DNA from 2 places in the Jeotgalibaca arthritidis genome. Region 1 is predicted to be linked to the other one. Evidence: riboswitches for the same ligand, from Rfam matches in the RefSeq annotation. Region 1 holds a riboswitch; the other holds the start of a gene.

What was found. A riboswitch is a leader RNA that binds a small molecule or an ion and turns the genes downstream of it on or off. The one in region 1 is predicted to bind lysine.
Region 2: another riboswitch for lysine. It lies ahead of lysA (diaminopimelate decarboxylase); the one in region 1 lies ahead of G7057_RS12015 (ABC transporter permease subunit).

What each region holds. Positions count from the first base shown of each region.
Region 1 covers NZ_CP049740.1:2,160,417-2,166,219, forward strand. The annotation lists gene G7057_RS10805 (metallophosphoesterase) at 1-155, shown strand, start outside; gene G7057_RS10810 (magnesium transporter CorA family protein) at 171-1,106, shown strand; gene G7057_RS10815 (VOC family protein) at 1,133-1,975, shown strand; gene G7057_RS10820 (glycosyltransferase family 32 protein) at 2,163-2,789, opposite strand; lysine riboswitch at 2,931-3,076, shown strand; partial or broken gene G7057_RS12015 (ABC transporter permease subunit) at 3,161-4,765, shown strand; gene G7057_RS10835 (amino acid ABC transporter ATP-binding protein) at 4,765-5,508, shown strand; gene G7057_RS10840 (DMT family transporter) at 5,637-5,803, shown strand, end outside.
Region 2 covers NZ_CP049740.1:665,846-671,648, forward strand. The annotation lists gene dapB (4-hydroxy-tetrahydrodipicolinate reductase) at 1-513, opposite strand, end outside; gene dapA (4-hydroxy-tetrahydrodipicolinate synthase) at 510-1,391, opposite strand; gene lysA (diaminopimelate decarboxylase) at 1,410-2,657, opposite strand; lysine riboswitch at 2,767-2,938, opposite strand; gene G7057_RS03375 (sugar kinase) at 2,999-4,018, opposite strand; gene G7057_RS03380 (IclR family transcriptional regulator) at 4,211-4,990, opposite strand; gene G7057_RS03385 (nucleoid-associated protein) at 5,129-5,803, shown strand, end outside.

The DNA of each region.
Region 1 (5,803 bases):
GACATAGTGTGATGGGACATGTCCATTTTCGGAAAAGCATGAAAGAAGATGAGATAGCTTATTATTGTCAGTGTCTAGGCAATGGCAGACATTGGTGGTCAGATGATCCGTATACGGAATTAGCATCAACATTAGAAACCTTTATCATTGAATAGAGTGGAGTGAACAAGATGAGAGCTTTTCGGTTAGAAGGGCAACACTTTGTGGAGACCAAGGATAGTAATCAAGCAACCCTGATTTTGTATGATAATCCGTCTCAAGACGAAATGGATGACTTGCATCAAAAAGAAGAGATACCGCTGGATTTTATTACAGATAGCTTGAACCGCTATATGATTCCAAGAAAAGAAACCTTTCGCAACAGTCAGCAAACAGACATTCAATTATTGTTGTTTCTCTATCCTTTAATGAAAATTGATGAAACTAATCGACTTGAATATCAAACATTGCCGATCTCAATCATTACGTTAGAAAAAAAAGTTATTATGATTTATTCAAAAGAACCTCCGTTTCTAAAAAATGTTCTGAATAGCAACGGAAACTATGATGATTCTCTCTTTATTTTACAATTGCTCTGGCAGCTCACCAATGAATACATTGAGGCTATCACACGAATTGATGACATGATTGAAAATATGGAAGAAAACATCGTCCACACAACTCGGAATGAAGCCTTTTATAAAATGATCGCCATTAATAAAAGTCTGGTTTATTTTGAAACGGGTATTACCAAGAACCATGACATTATCGCTCATCTGTTTGATCACTTACAAGAAGGTAAGGGGTCAGACGCAGGTGAACTGTTGCATGACATCCGTGTCTTATCTAACCAAGCAAAGGTCATGCGGAAAGAATCCGATGAAATGATTAGTCATCTCAGTGAAGTGTTTTCAAGTGTGATTTCTAATAACTTGAATAACATTATGAAGTTTTTGACATCACTGACTATTGTTTTGACCATTCCGACCATTATTGGCTCTTATTGGGGCATGAATGTAGCTCTACCGTTTGAAGATGATGGTTTTGCATTTCTATTATTAGTTGGCGTCTCTATCATTCTCGGGATACTCACTGTATTTTGGCTAAAGAAAAAAGATTACTTATAACATATAAAAAGAGGAGTATTTTTATCATGACACAAGCATGGACGTTAGGAAAAGTAGCATTAAAAGTAAATGATTTAGAAAAAATGACACAATTTTACCAAGAAATTATGGGGACATCAATCCTTGCTCAAACAGATAACAGTGTAACACTAGGTGTGAAAGAAACCGGAGAGGCATTGTTTGAATTAATCAAAATTAATCCAGCAGCTGAGAAGAAAGTGACAGCGGGCTTATACCACCATGCGGTTTTACTGCCAACGAGAAGTGACTTAGGCGAATTTTTATATAACCTATTAGTTAAAAAGTACCCATTAGGTGGCGCAAGTGATCACGGGTACAGTGAAGCGATTTACTTTAACGACCCGGAAGGAAACGGTGTAGAGGTTTACGCTGATAAAAACCGTTCTGAGTGGGACGTAAGAGAAGATGGTAGAATCGAAGGTATTACCATTCAAATGGATGCAGAAGGCGTATTAGGCTCTGTTAAGAAACCTTTCTCAGGTTTGCCAGCTGGTACGATTATGGGACACGTCCATTTAACAGTTAGAGATTTAGTAGAGAACGGTGAATTCTATACGAATATAATTGGTCTAGGACTAAAATCTGACTATTTCGGCCAAGCTAAATTCTTTGCATCGGGAGATTATCACCACCATGTTGGCTCAAACACTTGGGCTGGAAAACTATTGCCACAACCAGAAGCAGACCAACTCGGAATGGCTTACTATACTTGGGTATTGCCAAACCAAGATGAATTGGTCGCTTTGAAAGGCCGCTTTGATCAAAATGGTATTTCATACGAAGAAGAAGCTGGTGTTTTAAAAGCTAAAGATACAAATGGTATTTTGATGCATATCATCGTTAAATAATGAATAAAAGGAGAGTGGGAAAAAAGGCGTTCAGCCCCGAATCACTGGAGCGAATAAGCGCAAGATGGTTGCAGACCATCTGAGCATGATTCGTGAAGTGGACGTCGGGGCTGCCTTTTTGAGCACATTTACGCTACATTATTCGGGTATAGGAAAGAGGCTGGGAGTTTTTTCCCAGCCCCTATTTTTATAGCCAAGACCCCGAATACTGATGAATGCCATAAGTTTCTTCTCCGGCGTTGATTTCTTGCGTCCAATAGCTTTTTGGTGAAAAGTAGATACGGGGAAAGATTGTCACATCCATCACGGTCTGCTTTTCATTATTTAGTAAGAGACCATTTTCTTGAAAAATTTCAGTAATACGAATCACGTTGGTTGTTTCATCATAAGACCCATCATCATTGATGAAATGACGGTCATTATAATCGTCATAAAGTTGTTTGAAGGTCGGATGATTTTCTTTGGCAGCAATAATAGCCGTTGAAATGGTTGTTTCCACTTCGAAGCCCATAAAAGCATCCAATTTAAGTAGCGGATCAAGTGGTTTAATAACCTCCATATCTGTATCCATATAGATACCACCGTATTGTGTTAAGGCATAGAGTCGAGCAACATCAGAAACAAAAGCCCATTTTTTAGCTTGATAAGCTTCTTTCACATAATCGCCCATTTGATCAACATTAAAATTGTCTTCATTCCACACCATAACTTTGTAGTCAGGGCAGTATTTTTCCCAAGTTGCTATTATTTTTTCTTCTTTTTGGCCTAATGGATTGCCACCGAACCAGCAGTAATGAATAATTTTGGGTATCATATCACATGTCCTCCTTCTTCAAATCCTATTATTATTGTAACGAACAGCTATATTTTTGCCTAATCATATGCTAGATTAACGATCTGAGGTTGACATTCGCTTTGCTATCTATTATAGTTACACCAGTAGAATATCAAAACAATATGAATTAGAGGACGCGAAAACCATCAGTAGGAAACGAAAGGGGAATTCGCCGAAGTGCCGTTTAGGTGCTGGGTCTATGCTGAATAAGTATAGGACTGTCGAGATAAAATGCCCATTTTATCTTTTGAAGCGCTGTTCATATTGGGGCAAAAGGACGATACCAATCGTGGGCCTTTTGCTCACGGTTTTTTTGTATTCTCAATACAAATAAAAGGGAGTCGTTTCGTATGAGAAAGAAATTTAATTATGCTGCTATGTTGTTAGGATCGCTAGCTTTGTTAGTTGCTTGTGGTAATGGTAGTAACGCAGAGTCATCAGCTGCAGAGGATGATCAGTTTGTTGTTGGACTGGAGGCTGCCTATGCCCCTTATAACTGGACGCAACTAGATGACAGTAACGGCGGTGTTCCGATTGACGGTACAAATGAATATGCTGGTGGCTATGACGTTGAGATTGCAAAGAAAATCGCTGAAGGTTTGGGACAAGAACTAGTTATCGTTAAGACAGAATGGGATGGCTTAGTACCAGCTCTTCAAGCTAAGAAAATTGATGCCATTATCGCTGGTATGTCTCCAACAGAAGAAAGAAAACAAACCATTTCCTTTAGTGATCCTTATTTAGAGTCGCAATTGGTTATGGTAGTCGCTTCAGATAGTGACTTCGTTAATGCCACAAAACTAGCAGATTTTAACTCTGCAAAGGTAACGGCTCAGTTGAATACCTTCCATTATAATGTCATTGACCAAATTGAAGGTGTTAACAAGCAAACAGCAATGGAAAATTTCTCTGCTATGCGTGTGGCGCTTCAAGCAGGTGTGATTATGGCTATGTATCAGAATATCCTGAGGCAGTAAGTGCATCAAATGCAAATAGTGATTTTAGTTTTGTTGAATTCGAAGATGGTTTCAAAACAAGTCCAGAAGATACGACAATTGCGATTGGCGTACGTAAAGACGAAGCAGATTTAGACAAAATGAATGCCATTTTAAGCGAAATCTCTGACGAAGAGAGACAAGAAATCATGGATGCTGCGGTTGCTAATCAACCAGCAGCCCAACAATAGTAGGAGCTGACATCAATTGAGTCATTTATGGAATATTTTTCAAAATAATGCACCGCTTTTCTTAAATGGTGCTTGGGTTACTTTATACATTTCAATGATCGGGACCATTATTGGTCTCCTCATTGGTCTTGTTCTTGGTGTGATTCGCACCATCCCACATCCAGACAAAGGCTTTAAGCGCTACGCTTTAAAAGGTCTGCATCTTTTAACAACCATTTATATTGAATTCTTCCGTGGTACGCCGATGATCGTGCAAGCAATGGTGATTTATTACGGATCTGCCATTGCATTTGGTTGGGATATGAACCGTATTTTTGCCGCTATTTTTATTGTTTCGATTAATACAGGCGCATATATCACTGAGATCGTTCGCGGTGGGATTTTATCAATTGATAAAGGCCAATATGAAGGTGCAGAAGCAATTGGGATGTCTCACTTTCAAACGATGAGAATTGTCATTATGCCACAAGTATGGCGGAATATTTTACCAGCGACTGGTAATGAATTTGTTATTAATATTAAAGACACATCTGTTTTAAATGTTATTTCAGTAACGGAATTGTTCTTTCAAACAAAAACAGTATCAGGGATTAACTTTGATTACTTCGGGCCGTTTACAGTAGCTTGTATTTTGTATTTAATTATGACATTCTCGGTGACGCGTATCTTACGTTTTCTTGAGAAAAAACTAGACGGACCAACACATTATGATCTGGTTGGTGGTAATCAAAACCAAGTGATCACGTTAGATAAAGAGGTGCAAAGTTAATGACTTCTGTAATGAAAATTAAAGGGCTGAGCAAAAAGTTCGGCGAACGCGAAGTTCTTAAGAATATTAATTTTGAAGTAGAAGAAGGTAAAGTCGTTTGTCTAATTGGTGCATCGGGGTCAGGTAAATCAACCTTATTGCGTTGCTTAAATTTATTAGAAAAACCAACGACTGGTGATATTATTTACCGAGATGACAGTATTTTAGAAGACTCCCTAAATTTATTCCAATATCGTTCAAAAGTAGGAATGGTCTTCCAACACTTTAATTTATTTAATAACTTAAATGTGCTTGAAAACTGTATGACTGGCCAAATTAATGTTTTAAAAGTAAGCAAAGAAGAAGCTGAAAAAAGAGCCTTACACTTCTTGGAAGAAGTGGGTATGGGACAATTTATCCATGCTCGTCCTGCACAACTATCAGGTGGTCAAAAGCAACGTGTCGCTATTGCACGCGCACTAGCAATGGAGCCAGATTTACTGTTATTTGATGAACCAACATCAGCACTCGATCCACAAACGGTTGGAGAAGTGTTGCGTGTTATGAAACAGCTAGCAGATAAGGGGCTGACTATGGTCGTTGTAACCCATGAGATGCAATTTGCGCGTGAAGTAGCAGATCGTGTTGTCTTTATGGACCAAGGTGTTATTGCAGAAGAAGGATCACCTGAAGAAATCTTCAACAATCCGAAAGAAGAACGCACAAAAGAATTCTTAAGTCGTATTTTAGACTCACCATTCTAAATAAAGAGGTAAAACAGCCATTGCGACGATTGCAATGGCTGTTTTTTTGTTGGTACAAATCAAAAAACAAGATAGTCAAATCCAATTATCCCGTTTATAATGACCATATTAATAAAGGGAGGTTAGCAATGAATCAAAAATTAAAGGGTATATTACTATCCGGGTTAGGCGGTAGTTTATGGGGAGCATCTGGCATTTTTGCCCAACTACTATTTAGCGATTATCAAGCGTCAAGTGAATGGCTGGTGAGTACACGTTTAACGATGGCTGGGTTATTAATCTTAACTTACAGCTC
Region 2 (5,803 bases), 850 kb from region 1:
AATCTCTTTATCTTGGCGCTTGCTAACGCCTTCTCGTCCATAAACAAAATCATAGTTGAGCGTCTCATTAATGGTATCAGCAAACATTTTAGCTGTTCCAGATGGCGCATCTACTTTTAATCGATGGTGTTTCTCAATGACTTCAATATCAAAGAAGTCCTTTAGAATCGGGCTGTAGTCCTTCAACATCCGATTAACTAACATAACGCCTAAGCTAAAATTAGCACTCATAAGAACAGGAACTTTTTCGCTTAGAGCTGTAATTTTTGCTTGTTGCTCACTTGAAAAACCTGTTGTTGCAATTACAACGGGCACCTTGTAGTCACTAGCATATTGGACAATACTATCCAAGTTGGCCGGGTTTGAAAAATCAATTAACACTGCTAATTTTTCTTGATAGTCTGCTAAGGACCGATTTGTTTCGGGTGCAAAAACAACTAATTCGTCGTCTGCTTGAATAGATTCCTCCACAACCCGTCCCATAGCACCATAACCTACTAAACCGATTTTCAAGACCATACCTCCTTATACTTGGCTAAAACAGCAACTAATTTTTGATAATTAGGAGCATCCATTTCACCAAGTGGCATTCGGAGTGGACCAACACCAAAACCTAACTCATTCATGGCGTGCTTAACTGGAATAGGATTAGTTTCATAAAAGAGCGCATCAACCAAGTCTAAATAAGCAGTTTGAATCGCTAATGACTCTTGATGGCGACCCTCTAAATAGAGGCTAACTAAATCATGAACCTCTTTCGGCATAATATTCGCCCAAACACTAATCACACCTTTGGCACCTAAACTCAATAGTGGCACGATAATATCATCATTGCCGCTATACATAGCAAAGTCATCATTCAATAAAGGAGCCAGTTTAACGGCATAACTAATATCACCTGATGCTTCCTTTATCCCAATAATATTAGGATGTTTAGCTAGTGTCGCTACGGCTGATACAGACAGGCTGCATCCTGTTCTCCCTGGCACATTGTATAAAATAATCGGAATGTCAACACTATTAGCGATAGCTTCAAAGTGGCGAACCATACCGCCTTCGTTGGCACGATTATAATACGGCGTTACTACTAACAGCATATCCGCACCATGTTCAGCAAAAGCTTTACTATTTTCTACAGCTGTCACCGTGTTGTTACTACCGCTGCCGACAATAAGGGGCACGCGTTTAGCGATTTTTTCAGCTGCAAAAGAAACTAATTGTTTCTCCTCTTCAAAGGTCATAGTTGACGCTTCACCTGTCGTTCCTAACAACACAATCCCATCGGTTTGGTTGTCGATATGGTATTCAATTAATTCACCCATTTTTTCAAAGTGAATGCTGCCATCTTCATGCATTGGCGTAATAATGGCTACTAAAGATCCGCTTAACATCTAATCATCCTCCAGTTTCTATTTTAGGTCGTTACGTAACAAGTCTAAGTAAGTTTGACGTTTGACAATTTCAGTTGTTTGGCCGTCTTTAGCAAAAACAACGGCTGGTGTTAAACTACGGTTGTAGTTGCTACTCATTGAGTAGCCATATGCACCTGTTGCATAAACGACGAGTAAATCGCCTTTTTCAACTTTTGGTAATGCAACATCCTGGATTAAAACATCGCCCGATTCACAGTATTTTCCAGCCACTGTTACGTGTTCTGTTTTTTCTGCATCCATTTTATTGGCCACATCACAACTATATTTCGCTTGGTACAAACTTGGACGAATGTTATCTGCCATACCACCGTCTACAAAATAATACGTTTTATTTGGTGTTTGTTTTTGATAACCAATTTCGTAAAGGGTATAACCTGCTTCGGCAACTAGACTGCGTCCCGGCTCAATAATTAGTTCTTTAACGGTTAAATCTGCTGCCGTTAACGATTGGTCCAAATAACGTAATAATTGGTTCATCGTTTCCTCAATCCCTAGTGGCTTGTCGTCCTCGGTATAGCGAACACCAAAGCCACCACCTAAATTAAGGGTTAACGGTTGGTCAAAGTCGTTCAAGTAAGACACCATCTTATCAATAGCCGCATACCAGGCATCCATTTCAAAAATTTGAGAACCAATATGAACATGGAAGCCTTCTAGCTCAAGGTAGTCATTGTCGTTTAATAGCTCTAAACAAGCTTTAAAGTCTGAGCTATCATAAGCCATACCAAATTTCGAGTCAATGTGAGTCGTCACGATATACTCATGAGTATGAGCCTCAATGCCGACATTTAAACGAAACATAATTTGCATCGGCTGTTTGTAGTCATTTGCTAGCTGACTCAACTCTGTCAATTCCATTAGGTTATCGCAAACAATATGTTGCATACCCGATTCAAAAGCCATTTTCAGTTCTTCTGTTGATTTGTTATTGCCGTGAAAGTAGATATGGTCAACTGGCACATCTGATTGTAAGGCTGTATACAATTCGCCAGCACTCACTACATCCACACCAAAACCATATTGGTTGACCAAATTCATCATCCCAACCGTCTGGAAGGCTTTGGATGCGTATAAAATTTTGGTTGGAAAACGATCAGATTGGAAGGCTTGTTTATAAGCTTGTAAATTCGTTTCAAGTTGTTGTTGATCATAAACATATAAGGGACTGCCATATTGCGCCACTAATTGGCTAGCGGCAACACCGCCAATGTGTAATTCCGTCATTGTCTCTCTCCTCGATTCTACTATTCATCTGCTACTTTATTTTCTTTTATTATAACAAAAAAAGACGCCATTTCTGGCGCCTTTATATTGTATACAAGCAGATGTAGACAAAATATTTAGCACCACCACTTTTGCAAGCAGGAGTGATGTAGGTGTTCCCCACATCCCCACAATTAAAATTTGCCAATTTTAACTGTTCGGCAATGATTACCTTTCAAACATGATCCTAGAATGCCTTCTCCCATGTCTTACTCATTTACATTGCTACCTCTATCTATATGTTACATTAGAATAACATTAACGAAACTAATTGTCTACTCATTATTTATTTAACTTATTTATTAGCGATCAACACGCGCATCGTGTGTCATCGTACGTTCTGCTTGTTCCACCGTGAATGGTGACACATCTCCATAAATGGTATGTTTCAATGATGATAATGCTGTTGCGAAGTTAATGGTATATTCTGGATCATAATTTTCTAAAATACCATGTAAAACACCTGCCGCAAACGCATCTCCCCCACCAATACGATCAATGATGTGGTCCATATCTTGAATTTTCGAATAGTAAGTAATGCCATCTTTCCAAAATGCACCTTGTAACGTATTGTGGGTTGCTGAAATCACATTACGGATTGTTGCATAGAAAATTTGGATATTTGGATATAATTCATGGATTTTTCCAAAATAGTAATCCAATTGCTCAATTTCAGTTGTTGTTTGGTCAGGATCCAATTCTTTCACACCAAGGAAGTTGATGGCATCCAATTTACCTGCTGATAAGTAGTCTACATAAGGAAGAACACGTTTCAAGAAAACCGCACACTCTTCCACAGACCATAATTTAGAACGGAAGTTGACGTCAAAGTTAACAACCAATCCTTTTTCTTTAGCTGCTTTTATCAATTGATAAGTCACTTCAGCACTATCTTTAGAAAGAGCTGCCGTAATCCCTGTAATATGAAGCATGCTTTTTCCTTCTAATAGCTCATCAAAATTGATTTCGTCTACTTTCATTTCTGAAATAGCGGAATGAGCGCGATCATAAATAATATTTGCGGCACGAGGACCAGCCCCTGCTTCTAGATAATAAGACCCAATGCGGTTGCCACCGTAAATAACATGGCTTGCATCGACTCCGTATTTTTGTGTATTTTTAATCGCAGTTTGACCTAATTGGTTGTTAGGTACTTTGGTGAAGTAAGTTGTTTTATGGCCTAAGTTAGCCAAGTTAATCGCAACGTTAGCTTCAGCTCCACCATAGTTTAAATTTAGACTAATCGTATCGTAAAAGTGAACCCCAACTTGAGTTGACAAGCGGACAAGTGTTTCTCCAACGCATAAAATATTTTGTTTCATAACGGACCCTCTTTTTCTCTATTTTTTAAATGTTTACGGTTACAAATGTTATTAAAATTTAAATCCCTAGTAAAATTGCTTTTCTTTCCGAATAGGAAAGTTTGTTTTTTAATAGGAAATGTTTCTTCTATTATAGAATATAAAAGAGAAGAGAACAACCCATTTTCACTAAAAAAGGCTGTCTCTTCTCTTTTATAAATAATGATAAACTTGTTTTAACTCTTGAATAATGTTTCTCTTCGTTTCCAAAATAGCAGAAATTACTTTTTCTTCTAATTCAGGTGTTCTGCGGTAAGTTGGCATACTCACACTAAAGGCGCCGTAATTCTTCCCATCCACTGATAAGGATGCACCAATACAGAAAACTTCGATTTGCTCTTCACTGTTGTCGAAGGCATAGCCGTGCTCTTGCACAAATTGAAATTCTTTTTCTAAATCATCGCGGTCTACAAGTGTATTCGGGGTAAAGGCCGTCATCCTCACGGTTGAAAAATAATCATCCAATTCTGCTGTTGGACATTCTGCTAACACAGCCTTCCCCATAGCTGAGGCGTACATGGGCTTCGTAAATCCAATGCGAGATGTTGTGACAACAATGGGCTGGGTTGATTCTAGCTTATTGAGATACAGCATTTCGTTGCCTTCACGAATGGACAGATGAACCGTTTCATCTAACAGACGATGCAAATCTTTTAAATAAGGATAAGCAATTTTTGAAATACTTAAATCCTTCAAATATTGGTTGGCGTATTTAACGAGACCACTACCCAATTGGTAGGTTTTCGTTTTGTCATTTCGGTGAATATAACCAATTAATTCTAAGGTAGATAAAATTTTAGATACCGTTGAGTTTGTCATTTCCGTCTCTTTGGCAATCACATGTAAGGGCTGTGGCTCACTTTTGGAAGCTAGAAAACTCAATATCTTCTCAGCTTTCAGCAACACTGTGCCGTATGGTTGTGGTTGAGTCATTGTTATGCTCCATTCTGATTAAATCAGTCGTTCTTTCAAATATAAGACAAATATAGGCGGTTTGCAAATCAAAATTCACTTTTAGGAAATTCAAATGTGTGAGATACTACTAAGCGTGACTGAAACGGAGGTAGCCCAATGATTTATATAAAAGAAGCTATTTTACATATTTTTGACTTAAACAGCAATGAAGCTATTTTTTCCTTTGCGGGATTGGATATTAGCGAGAAATTCACCTTAGATTATATTCATGCCAAAATTGAAAAAGTAGAAGATTCCGACAGCATGAAAACTGGTATGCTAGCTGACGAAAATCCATTAGTTCCAGTTTTTAATCGTATTGAAACGGATTTTATTGAAGCGACTAAAGAGTTAACGGAAAAGTTTTTTGCCATTACTAAAATCAATTCTGAAATTCCACCGGCAGATTTGTTATTTACACTCTTTACTATGGATGAAGTGCCTTGTTTAGGTTTGTTTAAACTGAATCATTCAGATTCAATTACTCATCATGTTTCCTATGAAGATGACACTTTGACGAATCAATTGATCGTGAATCGGTCAATTTTACCGAGTGCGCGCCAAGCTATTCAAGAAGGAATGGTATTAAACCTCACTAATATGGAATACCACGTCATTGAGAAAAAACATTTGATTGATGAGTTGGCAGAAAAAGTCTTCTACTTTACTGAGTTATTTTTAGAGGATAAGCCACAACCAAGCTTAAAGGAAAATATTGCAATTATTAAAAAGGCTGTTCAAAAAACGAGTAAGGCCTTTAACGACGAAGAATTCCAAGTTCTCGCTGAGACA